Regions from separate parts of the Leisingera sp. M523 genome, predicted to be linked through region 1. Evidence: riboswitches for the same ligand, from Rfam matches in the RefSeq annotation. Region 1 holds a riboswitch; each other region holds the start of a gene.
What was found. A riboswitch is a leader RNA that binds a small molecule or an ion and turns the genes downstream of it on or off. The one in region 1 is predicted to bind cobalamin.
Positions count from the first base shown of each region.

Region 2: another riboswitch for cobalamin. It lies ahead of K3557_RS17550 (DUF4198 domain-containing protein); the one in region 1 lies ahead of K3557_RS15240 (hypothetical protein).
Region 3: another riboswitch for cobalamin. It lies ahead of K3557_RS03715 (ABC transporter substrate-binding protein); the one in region 1 lies ahead of K3557_RS15240 (hypothetical protein).
Region 4: another riboswitch for cobalamin. It lies ahead of K3557_RS16260 (SRPBCC family protein); the one in region 1 lies ahead of K3557_RS15240 (hypothetical protein).

Region 1 is NZ_CP081036.1:3,087,442-3,091,202, forward strand. It holds gene K3557_RS15230 (serine aminopeptidase domain-containing protein) at 1-369, opposite strand, end outside; gene K3557_RS15235 (TetR/AcrR family transcriptional regulator) at 454-1,044, shown strand; cobalamin riboswitch at 1,063-1,285, shown strand; gene K3557_RS15240 (hypothetical protein) at 1,395-1,799, shown strand; gene K3557_RS15245 (hypothetical protein) at 1,945-2,334, shown strand; gene K3557_RS15250 (protein-tyrosine phosphatase family protein) at 2,353-2,901, opposite strand; gene K3557_RS15255 (DNA polymerase III subunit gamma/tau) at 3,097-3,761, shown strand, end outside.
Region 2 is NZ_CP081036.1:3,533,079-3,536,839, reverse strand. It holds gene K3557_RS17565 (hypothetical protein) at 1-13, opposite strand, end outside; partial or broken gene K3557_RS17560 (IS5 family transposase) at 97-1,179, shown strand; partial or broken gene K3557_RS17555 (transposase) at 1,137-1,334, shown strand; cobalamin riboswitch at 1,448-1,663, shown strand; gene K3557_RS17550 (DUF4198 domain-containing protein) at 1,804-2,589, shown strand; gene cbiM (cobalt transporter CbiM) at 2,600-3,217, shown strand; gene K3557_RS17540 (cobalt ABC transporter permease) at 3,214-3,761, shown strand, end outside.
Region 3 is NZ_CP081036.1:783,328-787,088, forward strand. It holds gene K3557_RS03710 (DeoR/GlpR family DNA-binding transcription regulator) at 1-703, shown strand, start outside; cobalamin riboswitch at 813-1,006, shown strand; gene K3557_RS03715 (ABC transporter substrate-binding protein) at 1,148-2,158, shown strand; gene K3557_RS03720 (iron ABC transporter permease) at 2,155-3,204, shown strand; gene K3557_RS03725 (ABC transporter ATP-binding protein) at 3,201-3,761, shown strand, end outside.
Region 4 is NZ_CP081036.1:3,293,933-3,297,693, forward strand. It holds gene K3557_RS16260 (SRPBCC family protein) at 1-1,182, opposite strand, end outside; cobalamin riboswitch at 1,287-1,486, opposite strand; gene K3557_RS16265 (dihydrofolate reductase family protein) at 1,758-2,294, shown strand; gene K3557_RS16270 (TetR/AcrR family transcriptional regulator) at 2,310-2,849, shown strand; gene K3557_RS16275 (DUF1523 family protein) at 2,923-3,567, opposite strand; gene K3557_RS16280 (hypothetical protein) at 3,578-3,761, opposite strand, start outside.

The DNA.
Region 1 (3,761 bases):
CAGAGAATGGCCGATCACCCACAACGGCACGCCCGCATAGTGCCGTTGCAGTTCGGCCCTGGCGGCTGGCTGATCTTCCAGCGCCCATTGAACCATTGTTACGTCGGAATGGCGCGGATGGCCCCGCGCCGAGTCTCCGAAATCCCGGTAGTCATAGGTCAGGCAGGCCACTTGCTGCTCTGCTGCCAGCCAGCGCGCGAAATGCCGGTAAAAGCGCTGCGGCACCCCGGTTGCGCCATTCAGCACCACTGCTGCCCGCGCCGGCCCCGCAGGGTGGTACAGCCGCCCGGCCAGCATGTGGGTGCCAGATGCAAACCGCAGGGCCTCCTCGCGGATAACCGCGTTATGTTCTGCGCTTTTGTCCAGCATGGCAGCCTCCTGAGTCGTTTGACCTAGACCGATTGGTCTAATTCATCTCTGGACCAATCGGTCCAATGCTGTCAAGTTGCCGCCATGAATGACGTAACGACAGCCAAGGCAGGCGGGACCAGCCTGCCCCCAACCCGCGAGCGGCTGATCCGCGCCGCCGTCGGCCTGTTCCGCAACAAGGGCTACAGCGGCACCGGGCTGGCGGAACTGCTGGCTGAGGCGGGGGCGCCCAAGGGCTCGCTTTATCACCATTTCCCCAGTGGCAAATCCGATCTGGCCCTGGCCGCAGCGGATTGGGCGTCAGGGCAGATGCTGCTGCTGATAGAGGCATCTTTCACCCCGGCGCCCACCTTTCGGGAGGGGGCCAAGACGGTCTGTTACAAACTCGCCAAGCTGTTTGACAAACAAGGAAAATGGAGCGGCTGCCCGGTTTCGGCTACCCTGTTCGAAGGGCCGGAGAACGAGGCGTTCCACCAGCACGCCGCGCATCTGTTCGAGGGCTGGATTACTGAAACCACCCGCCACGCCCGCCGCCTGGGCCTGCCCGAACCTGAGGCCCGCGCGGCGGCGGAGAATTTCTACATCCTGCTGCAGGGCGGCTGGCAGCTGGCCCGGGTGCGGCGCGACTCGGATGTGATCCGGGGGCTGTATTTGCAGATGCAGAAAAACAATTGACGACTCGGGCACCCAACCGCTACCGCTTGTGCTGATGGTTCCCGTGCCACAGAATCTTGTGTCCGGGATGAAAAGGGAACACGGTGCGGCCTGCGCAAGCTGGCCCAGTCCGAGACTGCCCCCGCAACTGTAAGCGGCGAGCGACCCCGATAGAGCCACTGGCCCTCGAAACGAGGCCGGGAAGGATCGGGAAAGCATCGACCCGCAAGTCAGGAGACCTGCCATCAGACGTGTAACTCGAACCCGGGCGGGGTGTCCGGACAGGGTCTGATGGCTGCGGCGGCTGTGATCCGTCTTTCATCCGGTCTCTTGTCCCCATGACCCCCGTGCCACGCGCGGAGGGCGCAGATATGATGTGGACCGACCAGACGCATTTCTATGCGGCAACAGATTGCAAGTATTTGGGGCGCCCCTGCCCCGCGGCACAGCGGATGATCACCAAACTGGCCGAGGCGATGACCAAGGCAAAACCGCTGACGCAAGACGATTTCGAGATCACCGGCACCACCGCACTGGACGGCTGCCCGCGCAGCTGCCCGGCGCAGTTTGCCGCCGGCCACGACCGGATCCGGCTGTATTGCGGTGTCGGTGAAGAGGCGCCGCGCGAGGGGCTGGACCGCTTTGCCGATGCCATCCTCAGCCGCGACGGCACCGGTTTTGCGGCCTCGAAACTGGACGCCCGCCCCTGCGCGCTGATGGAGGCGCTGCCGAAAACGGTGAACGCGCGGGAAGCAGAGCGGATGATGGCACTGTGATCCGCAACCCGAACGGGCTGGTGCGGTTCCCTGCGGCCCGAAACATATCCGGCTGACAGAAATGTGTTCGGCATCAGGCTGGCCCGTCTGCCTGATCGGCTCTAGGCAATTCCCGGTATTCAGACTTTATGCAAGGGGATTGCCAATGTTTAAGACCTTTCTGCCGGCCTGTGCTGTCATGAGTGCCTGCGCAACATTTGCCGCCGCCGAACAGCCGCTGTCCACCGGAGAGATCATGGACCTGCTGACCGGGAAAACGATTGAAGGGCTGCATTTCGAGAGCCATACCCGCCAGTATTTCTCGGAGTCCGGACTGACGCTCTGGATCAAGCAAGGCGACGCCGCCCCTTCGGAAGCACGTTATAAAATCGAAGACGGCCAGTACTGCTCCAGCTGGTCCGGATTATGGAACACACCGGAATGGGGCTACTATGCCATTGTGAAAGATGCGGAGCAGGGGCTTTACTATTTTCATGGTGAAAACTTCCGGGCGCCTTTTATCATCGGTAGAGGTTTTGATCTGAGCTTCGACTAGCCCCAGTGGCGGCGCTGGTCACCGCCCGGCAGCCTGCGCACCGGCACAGGCCCAATCCAGCTGCTCCTCCGTCTCGACCGCGCAGGGCCGTACCGCCCGCAGCCGGATCAGCGCCTGCGCCGGGGCTTCGCCGCATTCGATCATCAGCCGCAGCACCGCCATGCCGGAGCGCCCGCAGCCGCCCCTGCAATGCACCAGCACCCGGCCGCCGCCGGACAGTGCTTGCCGTGCAGACCGGCTGGCCGCCGCCCATTTCACCGCCACAGCGGGCGGCGGCACCTGGAAATCCGGCACCGGCAGGTGCAGCCAGCGGCAGGCCATGCTTTGAATATCAATCCCCAGCCGCGGCACCCCGGCTGCTGCATGCTCGGCCTCGGTGGTCATTGAGATGACCAGCCCCGGCCTCCACTGATAGATCTGGATCAGGTCATTGCGGTAATCGCCTCCCGCCCCGGGCAGCGGGCATAGCGCCAGAATACCGCCGCCTGCTGACAGTGCGTGGATGGTCAGGCCTGCCGGCGCCGCGCCGTCCTGCGCCGCAGGTTCCGGGATATCCTCAGTTCGCATACCGCCTCCTTAGCCGCTGCGTTCCTGCATTTCCCCCGCAGTCCCCTGCCTTCGCAGCCTAAGCGTTAAGCAGGCAATCCCAAAGCTCTTTTGCGGCCCCGGGACGGCCCCATCGGCGGTGGACGAACGGGCTGCGCTTCAATACCCTGCGCGGAACGCGAAACACCCCGCATCCCGAATCCGGCACGAGACATCATGAACGATACCCCCAGCGGCACCTCCGGCGCATCCGGCCAATCCCAATACCAGGTTCTGGCGCGTAAATACCGGCCCGAAACCTTTGCCGATCTGGTGGGGCAGGACGCCATGGTGCGGACGCTGAAAAACGCCTTTGCCGCTGACCGGATTGCCCAGGCCTTTATTATGACCGGCATCCGCGGCACCGGTAAAACCACCACCGCGCGGATTATCGCCAAGGGCATGAACTGCATCGGTGCGGACGGCCAGGGCGGCCCCACCACTGATCCGTGCGGCCAGTGCGAGCATTGCACCGCGATCATGGAAGGCCGCCATGTCGATGTGATGGAGATGGACGCGGCGTCGCGCACCGGCGTCAACGACATCCGCGAGATCATCGACAGCGTGCAGTACCGCGCCGCCTCGGCCCGCTACAAGATCTACATCATTGACGAAGTCCACATGCTGTCGACCAGCGCCTTCAATGCGCTGCTGAAGACGCTGGAGGAACCGCCCGCGCATGTGAAGTTCATCTTTGCCACCACCGAGATCCGCAAGGTGCCGGTGACGGTGCTGTCGCGCTGCCAGCGGTTTGATCTGCGCCGCATTGAACCCGAAGTGATGATCGCGCTGCTGCAAAAGATTGCCGGCGCTGAAAACGCCCGGATCGCCGAGGATGCGCT
Region 2 (3,761 bases), 450 kb from region 1:
CGCTGCTGGCCACGCGCGCTACATTGGAGGGGCGTTGTTGCAGAACTCTGAGTTCTAAGGATTCACATCACGAATCCATTCGGTTAGACGGGGCAGATGAGCAAGCCCGCACCTGCCCGCTACCGTACGACGAATTGGTCCAGCTACAACGATGCGCTCAGAAAGCGCGGGTCGCTTCTGATCTGGTTGGACGAAGAGATGACCTGGCTCGCGCCGCCTGATGGCAGCCCCGGTCGCCCTGCGGTTTTCTCGGATGCGGCAATCCAGTTCTGCCTGTCGATCAAGGTTCTGTTCAAGCTGCCTCTCCGGCAGACCGTCGGGATGGTCACCAGCCTTTTGCACCTGGCGGGTCTGGACTGGCCCGTTCCGGATTTCTCTACGCTGTGCCGCCGACAGAGTGAGATGGGACCGTGGCCCCAGTGGGGCCGCGTAAGCCCATAGAACGCTGGCCGTCCAGATCCCATATCGCCGCGCCGATGGGCCGCTGAACCTGCTTGTGGACAGCACCGGGATCAAGTTCCTTGGCGATGGTGAGTGGCAGGCCCGCAAGCACGGCGTTCAGGGGCGGCGCCAATGGCTGCCCGGCAGTTGATTGCAGAGCAATCAATGAGAGGGGCGCAAGGTTCATCTTGCGATGGACGCTGCCACGTCTGACATCCGTGCCGTCGAATTCACCCCCAGCCGCGACGGCCCCTCTCGTGGTTATGCTGCGCAAACCACTGCCGGGCAGTGGACAGCCCGGTCTTACCGGACTTGTTGGGTCAGTTCCCCGAGGACGAAGACATCGGCACCGTGATCGCCGATGGTGCCTATGACACGCGACGCTGCCATGCCGCGATCCTCGAACGCGACGCGGCCCCGATCATCCCGATCCGCAAGAATGGCCGGTTGTGGAAAGAAGATTGTCCGGCTGCGCAGGTCAGAGACGAAACTCTGCGAGCCACCCGACACTACGGTCGAGCCTTCTGGAAGCGCTGGACAGGATACCACGTCCGAAGCCGGATCGAGGCAAAGATGCGCTGCTTAAAGGCATTCGGCGAGCGCATTGCCGCAAGAGACCCCGACCGCCAACCCGCCGAGATCCATATCCGCATCGCACTCATCAACCGCTTCAACGCACTCGGCACCGCTGAGATTATTGCGAGAGCTTCAACGCACGGTTCAGGGACGAGTTCTTGAACGGCGAACTCTTCTACAGCCTGCGCGAGGCGCAAATCCTCATCGAAGAATGGAGGAAACACGACAACACCAAACGCCCTCATAGTGCTCTGGGCTATCGCCCACCGGCGCCGGAAACCATCGTCCAGATGGACCCAAGGCAAGTCATGCACTAACAATCAAACTGGACCATTCAAGTGGGGCTGATCAATCATGGAGCACCGCAAGGAAGTACTCATTCGGCAACTGAACAGAAGACGGGAAGCTTGACTCAGTAAAATGGTTTTGCCATTCAGCCAGTGTGACCGGTTCCGCGAGTGTTTCAATGCGCAGCGGAAGAAATAGGGAACACGGTGCGGCGTACCCATAAGGGACCAAATCCGTGACTGCCCCCGCAACTGTGAGCGGTGAGTGACGCTGAACATGCCACTGGGATCTTTCCCGGGAAGGCCAGCCGAACCAAGACCCGCGAGTCAGGAGACCTGCCGGACACAGGACAAAGACTTCGCTAGCGGAGTGTCTGCCCTTTTCCACCGGACGCCGGGGTGCGCGTCTGGCGCGGCTGCCGTTCAGGCTTCTCCGTGCCACTATCCCCGTTGTTCATTCCTGATTGCAGGTGCGCCTGTGTCGTCGAATGAGGACGAAATGAAACTGAAATATCTGGCTGCAGCTCTGGCCGTATCCCTGCCGGTCACCGCATCGGCGCATTTCCAGCTGAACTACACTGAAAACGTGCTGATCGGGAAGCCCGGCGATGTGCCGATGGGGCTGGTGTTCTGGCACCCGCTGGAAAACGGCCATGTGATGGACATGGGCAAACCAGAAGAATTTTTTATGGTTCACAAGGGCGAAAAGGTTGATCTTTCGGACCGCTTGGAACCGGCCACATTCAAGGGCGCGGAGAACGAAGCCGCCGCCTACAGGGCGTCGATTCCGGTCAAGCGCTCGGGCGACTATGTGGTGGTGACTGTGCCCGCGCCCTACTACGAGGAAAGCGAAGACATCTATATTCAGCAGATTTCCAAAGTCGTGCTGAACCGCAACACCCTGCCCACCGATTGGGATCAGCCAGTGGGCCTGGAAACCGAGATCCTGCCGCTGAACAAGCCCTATAACGTCATTGTTGGCTCTACCTTCTCGGGTCAGGTGCTGGCGGATGGCAAGCCGGTTCCGGGCGCCGAAATCGAGGTTGAGTTCATGGCATCAGAGCCGGACCTTGCGGCTTTTTCCACAACCAACCCGACGGTTCAGCCGATGTCCGGCGGCGCCATCGTTGCGATCGCAGACCAGAATGGCGTCTTTTCCTTTGGCATTCCGAAAGCGGGCCACTGGGGATTTGCCGCCCTCGGCTCCGGCCCGGCGACTGAGCATGACGGCAAGGAGCTTAGCCAGGACGCTGTGTTGTGGATCCACGCTGAAGAGCTGAAGTGAGAATAGCACCATGCATATCGTAGACGGCGCACTGTCGAATCCGGTTGTGATCGGCGGCGCGGTTGCCGCCGTCGGCGGTATCGCCATGGGGCTGCGGAGCCTGCCGCTGGAACGTATTCCGGCGGCGGGGGTTCTTTCTGCCAGTTTCTTTGTGGCCTCCCTGATCCATGTCCCGATCGGGCCGAGTTCGGTTCACCTGATCCTGAACGGGCTTGCGGGGCTGGTCCTGGGCTGGGCGGCCTTTCCGGCCCTGTTTGTCGGACTGCTGCTGCAGGCGGTGTTCTTTGGCTTCGGCGGGCTGACCGTGCTGGGCGTGAACGCCGTGAACATCGCCCTGCCTGCAGTTCTGGTCGGGCTGATATTCCGCCCGCTGGTGGCCCGCGGCTCGCCTCTGCAGGGTGCCATCTGGGGCGGAATCGGCGGCGGCGCGGCCATTGCTGCCACAACTTTGGCCGTGGCGGTATCGTTGATGTTGTCCGGCGATGAGTTCATCCTGGCCGCGAAACTGGTATTCTTTTCCCATATTCCGGTGGTGATCATCGAAGCGCTTTTGTCCGGCGCTGCCATTTTCCTGGCGCGGCGCGTGAAGCCTGAGCTGTTTTTCGACGCAAAAGGAAGCCTTGCATGATCCGCTCCTGCATTCTGATCCTTGCATTGCTGGCGCCGCTCCCGGTGATGGCACACAATGTTATCTCAGCTGTTTTTCCGTCGGGTTCCGACATTGAGGGCGAAGTGGGCTTTTCCAACGGTGACATGGCCGCGGACCTGCTGATTGAGATCTTTGACGTGGCCGGCAGCAAGCTGGGAGAGTCAAGAACCGACGGTGACGGCTTTTTCCTGTTCACCCCGTCGGAGCTTGTGACACATATCTTCCGCGGCGATCTGGGTGCTGGCCACGTGGCCGAGATGATGATGGACGGTGCGGAAGTCGCGCAGATCATCGGGCAAAGCCCGGGCGCTGCAGCAAATTCTGCGGCTGCTGCCATGGACATCTCTGCAGCGCCGGCGGCGGCAGGGTCCGCGGGCCTCTCAGATCAAACCCGCTCCGAGCTTGCCACCATGATGCGCAATGAACTGCGCCCGCTCCGCCAAGAGCTGACAGCGTTCAAGAATAAGTCGGACTTTCAGTCCGTGCTTGGCGGCATCGGTTATATCTGCGGCCTGTTCGGGCT
Region 3 (3,761 bases), 1.8 Mb from region 1:
CCGGGTCAGCTATCTGGCCGGCAGGCTGGGCGTGTCCAATGAAACCATCCGGCGCAATATCCGCACGCTGGAGGATGCCCAGGCGGTCCGCAAGGTGCACGGCGGGGTGCATCTGGTTGAAGATGTGAACGAGCTGCCGCTGCAAAGCCGGATGGACACACACGCCTCAGAAAAGCAGCGTCTGGCCATCGAGGTTGCCAAGACCATCAGCGACGGGGATTCGGTCTTTTTGGATGTCGGCTCCACCACCGCCTATGTAGCGCAGGAGCTGCGGCAGCGGTCAAACCTCTTTGTGGTGACCAATTCCGTGCTGGTGGCCCATGCGCTGGCCTCGCGCAACAACAACCGGGTGTTTCTGGCGGGCGGCGAGCTGCGCCCGCATGACGGCGGTGCCTTCGGGGCCGAAGCGCTGGATCTGGTGCGGCGGCTGAACGTGCAGTTTGCCATCTTTTCGGCCGGGGCGATCAATGCCGAACTGGGCTTCATGCTGCATGATCTCGAAGAGGCTAACCTGGCCCGTGTCGCGGCGGCCAATGCGCAGGTCCGGATTGTTGTGGCCGATCATGACAAGTTCAACAAGCGCGCACCGGTGTCGGTCGGCAAGGATACAAAATTCGAGGTCTTCTATACGGACGCACAGCCGCCGCAGGCCATCAAGGACATGCTCAAGGCGATGGATACTGATCTGATCGTGGTCGAATAACCGGGCAGGGCCGTCATCCGGACAAGACGCGGCCCAGTTGCTCTGGCTGCGCCCGGTTTGCAGAATTCCCTCTGCATCAAAACTTTTTCTTGCCGCAACGAAAGGGATGCGCTACCCGCGCATTACCGGTCCCGAAAGGGCTAAGAGGGAATCCGCGGTGCCTGCCGGCGCCAAACGGAACTGCCCCCGCAACTGTAGGCGGCGAGAGCTGTGCCATGACGTCACTGGGCCAAAACGGTCCGGGAAGACGGCACAGTCATTGACCCGCCAGTCAGGAGACCTGCCGGTGAAAACCGAAAGACACCGGGCGGGGTTGTCCGGGGAGGTTGCCGGTAAGATGCGCCGCCGTTTTCCGGTGCCGCAAGCGGGGGCCAGACCCTCAGCCTTACCGGTCAATGCCCTTTCACCCGTTCTCCGGTCATTGACACATGGAGATCGAATATCATGTTTTTGCGTTCCGGCCTGATCGGCCTTTCCTTCATCGCTGCCGCACAGGCTGCGGCGGCCAGCGAAACCTTTCCGCTGACCATAGAAAACTGCGGCCAGTCGGTCACCTTCGAGGCGCCGGCAGCGTCTTCGGTAACGGTTGGCCAGGCGGCGACCGAAGTGCTTTACGCGCTGGGGCTGGGCGATAAGGTGCTGGGCACCTCGGTCTGGTTCAACGACGTGCTGCCCGAATACGCAGACATGAATGCCAAGATCGACCGTCTGGCCGACAACGACCCAAGCTTTGAAAGCGTGGTCGCCAAACGCCCCGGTCTGGTGGCAGCGCAGTACGAATGGCACGTCGGCCCGGAAGGCGTCGTTGCCAAGCGCGAGCAGTTTCATGACCTCGGCATTCCGACCTATGTGATGCCCGCCGATTGCGTCGGCAAAGACAACACCACCGGCGGCGACGGCACCCGCACGCAGATGTTCACCACCGGCAGCCTGTATCAGGGGATCGAGGAACTGGCGGCGATTTTTGGCGAGGCTGAAAAGGGCGCCGAACTGGTCGCCGATTACAAGGCGCGCGAGGCTGCGGCGGTTGCCAAGGCGCAGCAGGTCGCGCTGGAAGATGCCTCTGCCGTGTTCTGGTTCTCGTCGCCTGAGATGGAAAGCGACCCGTTTGTGGCCGGCCAGAAGGGCGCGCCGGGTTACATGATGCAGCAGCTGGGCCTGCGTAATGTCGTTGAGACCGACGAGGAATGGCCAACGGTCGGCTGGGAGACCATCGCCAAGGCCAATCCGACGGTGATTGTGATTGCCCGCATGGACCGCCGCCGCTTTGCCGCGGATGACTATGAAAAGAAGCTGGACTTCCTGCGCAATGATCCGGTGGCGAGCCAGATGGATGCAGTCAAGAACAACCGCATCGTTGTGATGGACGCCCAGGCGATGGATGCCACCATCCGTGCCATTCCGGCGCTGGAGGATCTGGCTGCTGAACTCAGCGTGATCGGCACCAGCCAGTGAGTGCAGCCGCTGCAATCACATGGCAGGGCGTCAAGGGCGCGTGCCTGGCCTTGCCGGTGCTGATTGCGGCGGTTCTGGCAGGCGCAATGATCGGGGAAACGGCGCTTGCGCCTGACCTTGTGCTGTCGGTTCTGGCCAATAAGCTGGCCGGGGCAGCGCTGCCGGTTGATCCGATAGATCAAGGCATTATCTGGAGCTACCGGCTGCCGCGGGCGCTGGTGGCGGGGGCCTGCGGGGCGGCGCTGGCGGTGGCGGGCGTGGTGCTGCAGGCGTTGCTGCGCAATGCGCTGGCAGATCCCTATATCCTGGGCATTTCCGCCGGCGCCTCGACCGGGGCGGTTGCGGTGACCATTGCAGGGCTTGGCGGCGGTGCGCTGTCGTTGTCCTTTGGCGCTTTTAACGGCGCGCTGCTGGCCTTTGGCTTTGTTGCCGTGCTGGCCCGGGCCGCCGGGGCCGGCGGCAGCCGCGCTGCGGCAGCGCAAATTGTGCTGGCCGGCATTGCAGGCTCGCAGCTGTTCAACGCGCTGACTGCTTTTATCATCGCCAAATCCGCCAACGCCGATCAGGCCCGCGGCATCATGTTCTGGCTGATGGGCAATATGGGCGGCGTGCGCTGGCCGGATGTGTGGCTGGCAGTGCCGCTGGCGCTGGCGGGCTGGGTCGTCTGCCGGTTCCATGCGCGGGCGCTGGATGCCTTTACCTTTGGCACCGATTCAGCAGCCTCGCTGGGCATTCCGGTGCGGCGGGTGCAAGTTATCCTGATCTTTGCCACCGCGCTGACCACAGCGGTGATGGTGTCCATCGTTGGCTCGATCGGCTTTGTCGGCCTGGTGATCCCGCATGCGGCGCGGTTCCTGGTTGGTCCCGGGCATCGCAGGCTGATGCCGGCCGCGGCGCTGACCGGGGCGGTGTTCCTGATTGGCGCAGACATCGTGTCCCGGATCATAATCCCTGGCCAGGTGCTGCCCATCGGCGTTGTCACAGCCCTGATCGGGGCGCCGTCCTTTGCGGTGATCCTGGTGCGCGGAAGAAGGGCTGCGCGATGAAGATCGAAGCCCGCAGCCTGTCTTACTCCATCCGCGGCAAGCTGCTGTTGTCTGATGTCTCATTGACGGTGCAGCCGGGTGAGACCCTGGCGCTGGTCGGTCCGAACGGGTCCGGGAAATCCACGCTGATGCGGCTGCTGGCGGGGTTGGCACGCCCATCGCATGGCGAGGTTCTGCTGGCGGAAAAACCCTTGGCACAGCTAACCCGCAGAGAGGTCGCCCAGCGGACCGCGATTGTCGAACAGCAGGCCGATACTGCCGAGCGCATCACCGCACGGTCGGTGGTGGAACTGGGGCGGACGCCCTGGCTGTCAGCGTTAAGACCCTGGAGCGGCGAAGACGGCCTGCATGTTGAAAACGCACTGAGGACAGTGGAAATGGAGGGCTTTTCCAGCCGCGAATGGGCCACATTGTCCGGCGGCGAACAGCAGCGGCTGCACATCGCCCGCGCCCTTGCGCAGCGGCCCGGGCTGCTGCTGCTGGACGAACCGACAAACCACTTGGATATCCATCACCAGCTGTCGATCCTGAATTGCATCCGGAACCTGAAGGTGACC
Region 4 (3,761 bases), 210 kb from region 1:
ATACCAGTTGGAGAACTGAATGACGCCGCTTTCCTGCACTTCGGAATAGGGGCCGGGTTCATAGGCGGGGGAGTTGATGCCTTGCTGGTTGTCCTCGACCACGATGCGGTCCTCGTCATTGGTCGCCATCCAGACCTCGGTCAGGCGCTTGATGTCATAGTCCTGGCCCTCAACCGCATCCTTGTGCACCAGCCATTTGGTGGTGACTTCGGTCTCGGTCGGGCTGATCGGAGTGACACGGAACACAAGGGAATGATCCGGCAGGAAGTGGTTCCAGGTGGTCGGATAATGGAACTTCAGCAGCGTGCCGGCATCCGCAAAGGGCACCCGGCCCAGCGGCTTGGCCACTGCCGCCTTGCCGTCCATGGTGTAGCTTTCAGCGCCTTCGTTCAGCGGCATCCGTGCCAGCCGGTGCTGGCCGCGCGCATCCATGCGGAACTGCGCCGGGCAGCCTGCCGCTTCGATCCGGTCAAAGTGCTTTTGCAGATGCGGCGGGGTCTCGCCGCCCTCAACGCCTGTCACCGACGGATCCTCGGGGAAGGTCCGGCACAGCGACGGGTGGTTGCCGCCGCAGTGGTAGCACTCGCGGTTGTTTTCCCAGACCAGCTTCCAGTTGCCGTTCTCAATGATCGAGCTTTCAAAGGCCACCTTGGCATTGCCCAGATCATGCGGCTCCAGATAGGGGCGGGCCACCTCGGCAAAACCGTTAAAATCCGGCGCTTCATCCGCCAGGCAGATGTAGATCAGCCCGGCCAGGTCGCGGCAATGCACCGGCTTCAGCCCGTGTTTGGAGGCATCGAAATCCGGCCCCATGTCCCGCGCCCACAGCAGTTTGCCGTCCAGCTCGTAGGTCCACTGGTGGTAGGGGCAGACCAGCTTGGGCGAATTGCCTTTCTTCGCCTTGCACACAACCGAACCGCGGTGGCGGCAGGCGTTGTGGAAAGCACGCACTTCGCCATCAGTGCCACGCACGATGATGACGTTATACGACCCCACCTGATGGGTCACATAGTTGCCCGGTTTCGGCACTTCGCAGGCGGGAATGGCAAACAGCCACTCGCGGTAGAAGATCTGCCGCAGGTCCAGGTCCAGAACACCCGGATCGGTATAGAACGCCTGTTCCAGAGAATAGTTTTTCTGCCGCGCCATCAGCTTGGCCAGAATTTCGCTGTCGTGAAGCATCTGCTTCTCTCCTCTGCCGCATCCCCGCGGCGTGTTGGCTTGGTCGCAGGCATAGGCAAAGGGATTGCGGACACGCGCCGCAACCGCCCCGCCGCCGTCCGCGGTTGACGTTTTCATGGCAAGGCTGGTTTCCGGACTGTCCCGGGGCCATTCGGCGGCGGGGCCTGGCACCTTCCCGAAGCGCTTGCTTCAGTGGTCATTGCCATGCCTTGCCCGGGGTCACCGTTGCGGGGGCAGTGCCGGAGTTTCACCAGCTTCCCAATTCTCCGCCCCAAGGGGCGGCACCTTGCTATCTGCGGTATTGCCTGAAAAATTTCCCGCCATCGGAAACAAAACCGACCCGCAAAAACCGGAAAAAGACATGCATGTTTGCCGAGCCGGGCGGGACAGGGATGTCCAGAAACTCAAACCGGCATCCGCCAGCCCGTTTGCGGCAAGCGCTTATCTTTCATGCGGTTACCCGCTGCTGATCCACCGAATCGATTCGCACGCAGTGAATCTTGCGCCGGCCCCTTGGAACGCGGCGTGCACTTAATTATATTTCGTATAATTAAATGCGTGCACAGGAGAATCCGATGACCACCGGCCACGTCTTCATCGCCACCAGCCTCGACGGCTTTGTGGCCCGCCAGGACCATTCGCTGGATTGGCTGCACAAACAGCCTGTTGCCGAAGATGACGATGGCGGCTTTGCCGCCTTCATGGACAGCGTCTACGGGCTGGTCATGGGAACCGGATCGTTCCGCACCCTGCTCGGGTTCGGCCAATGGCCCTACAGCAAACCTGTTGTGGTCCTCAGCAACAGCCTGACCGAACAGGACATTCCCGAGAAGCTGAAGGACAAGGTGCGCCTCAGCACCGCCGCACCCGCAGACCTTATGCAGGAGCTGCAAGAAGAGGGCTGGACCCGCGCCTATATCGACGGCGGACGGATGGTGCAGTCCTTCCTGCGCCAGGGGCTGATCACCGATCTGACCATCACAACGGTCCCGATTCTGATCGGCAGCGGCATTCCGCTGTTCGGCAGCCTGGACCGGGACATCGACCTCCAGGTGGCAAGCTCCCGCATCCTGCCCACCGGCATGGTCCAGACCACGTTCCGGGTAGCCTGACCGATGCCCCCGCGCATGGGCCGCCCGCCCAGGGGCAGCCGGACCCTCAGCAAGGATGATGTGCTGAAAACGGCCCTGCAGCTGCTCGATGAGGGCGGCAGCAAGGCCCTCACCTTCAAAGCACTGGCAGAGGCGCTTGGCGTCACCCCGATGGCCGTTGCCCATCACGCCGGAACCAAGGACGAGATGATTGCATCCCTCGTCGCCATTGCGTTTGCAGGTTCAGACACCCCGTCTGAAGCGGCAACGCCCAAACTGCGGCTGCGCGATCTGATGACCCGCTATTGCGCCCAAGTGACCAAGCATCCGGAACTTGCAAAGTGCATCCTGGAAAATCCGGCCCTGATCGGCCCCTCCCTGACCGGGCTGACCCGGCTGATCGAGGCGGAAATCACCGCCGCAGGCGTATCTGGCGCAGAGGCCCGCACCATTCTTTGCCTGCTGGTGGATTACACACACGGCTTCGCCTTTGCTGCCGCCGCGGCACCACGCGGGGCGCTTTCGGCTGGCGATTTCACCCCGGCGCTGGACTGGGTGCTCGACCGTATCGAGTAAAAAAATGCGGGCCCGAACGGGCCCGCGCATCCGTTTGCATATTTCAGAGCCGCCCGGCCCGCGGCCCCTCTCGTCACTTCGACTTCCAGCTGTCCAGCCAGCGCCGGAACCGCCCCCTGCGCTCGGCAAGCGCATCGCCCGCGGCATACAGGCTGTCTTCGACATTTTCGACCATCGGGTCGATCCGCGCCCGGCGGAAGCGGCGCCAGCGCACATAGACGGCCCAGAACACCGCCGCCAGAAGCACCAGAACAATGATCGTGAACCAGTTGGTTGGCTTGTCCTCCGGTCCCGCAACCGGGTTGATCGTCACCGCGTTGGGGAAGACCGACAGGAATTCATTGCGCCAGCCGTAGTGCATCACCGCTACCCACTCCGGGTTCGCCTTGGTTGAGATGCTGTCATTGGCATCAGTATACAGATTGGCGGTATCGAACTTGAAATAAGGCGGCCAATTCCAGCCGGTATCCTCATTCCGGTACACGATATTGCGGCCATTGGGGCGCACCGCCTGGATGAACTGCACATCGCGGTTGATCAGCTCCGCCGACTGGTCATCCGGCTGCGACCAGAAAACCCTCGTCCAGTCGTTCAGCTCCTGCCGCTCCTCATAGGTATTGACGATGCGCACCACATCGTACTGCGGCAGCGTGTAATGCAGGAAGGCGCCGAACAGCACCCAGATGGTAATCAGGAAAGCCCATTTGATGAAACGCATCTGCTGCACCTCACATGAAGTTAATGACATAGACCAGAAACGCCAGCGCCCCTAGCGGAATGATATAGACCAGCAAGATCAGCTTGCGCCGGAACGAGCGGTCGTATTGTTTCAGCCCCCGCTGGATGAAGGCGGAGCGGTCGCCGGTCAACCCCTTCTCTTTCCAGCGGCGTTTCAGTTTCGCCCGCCGCACC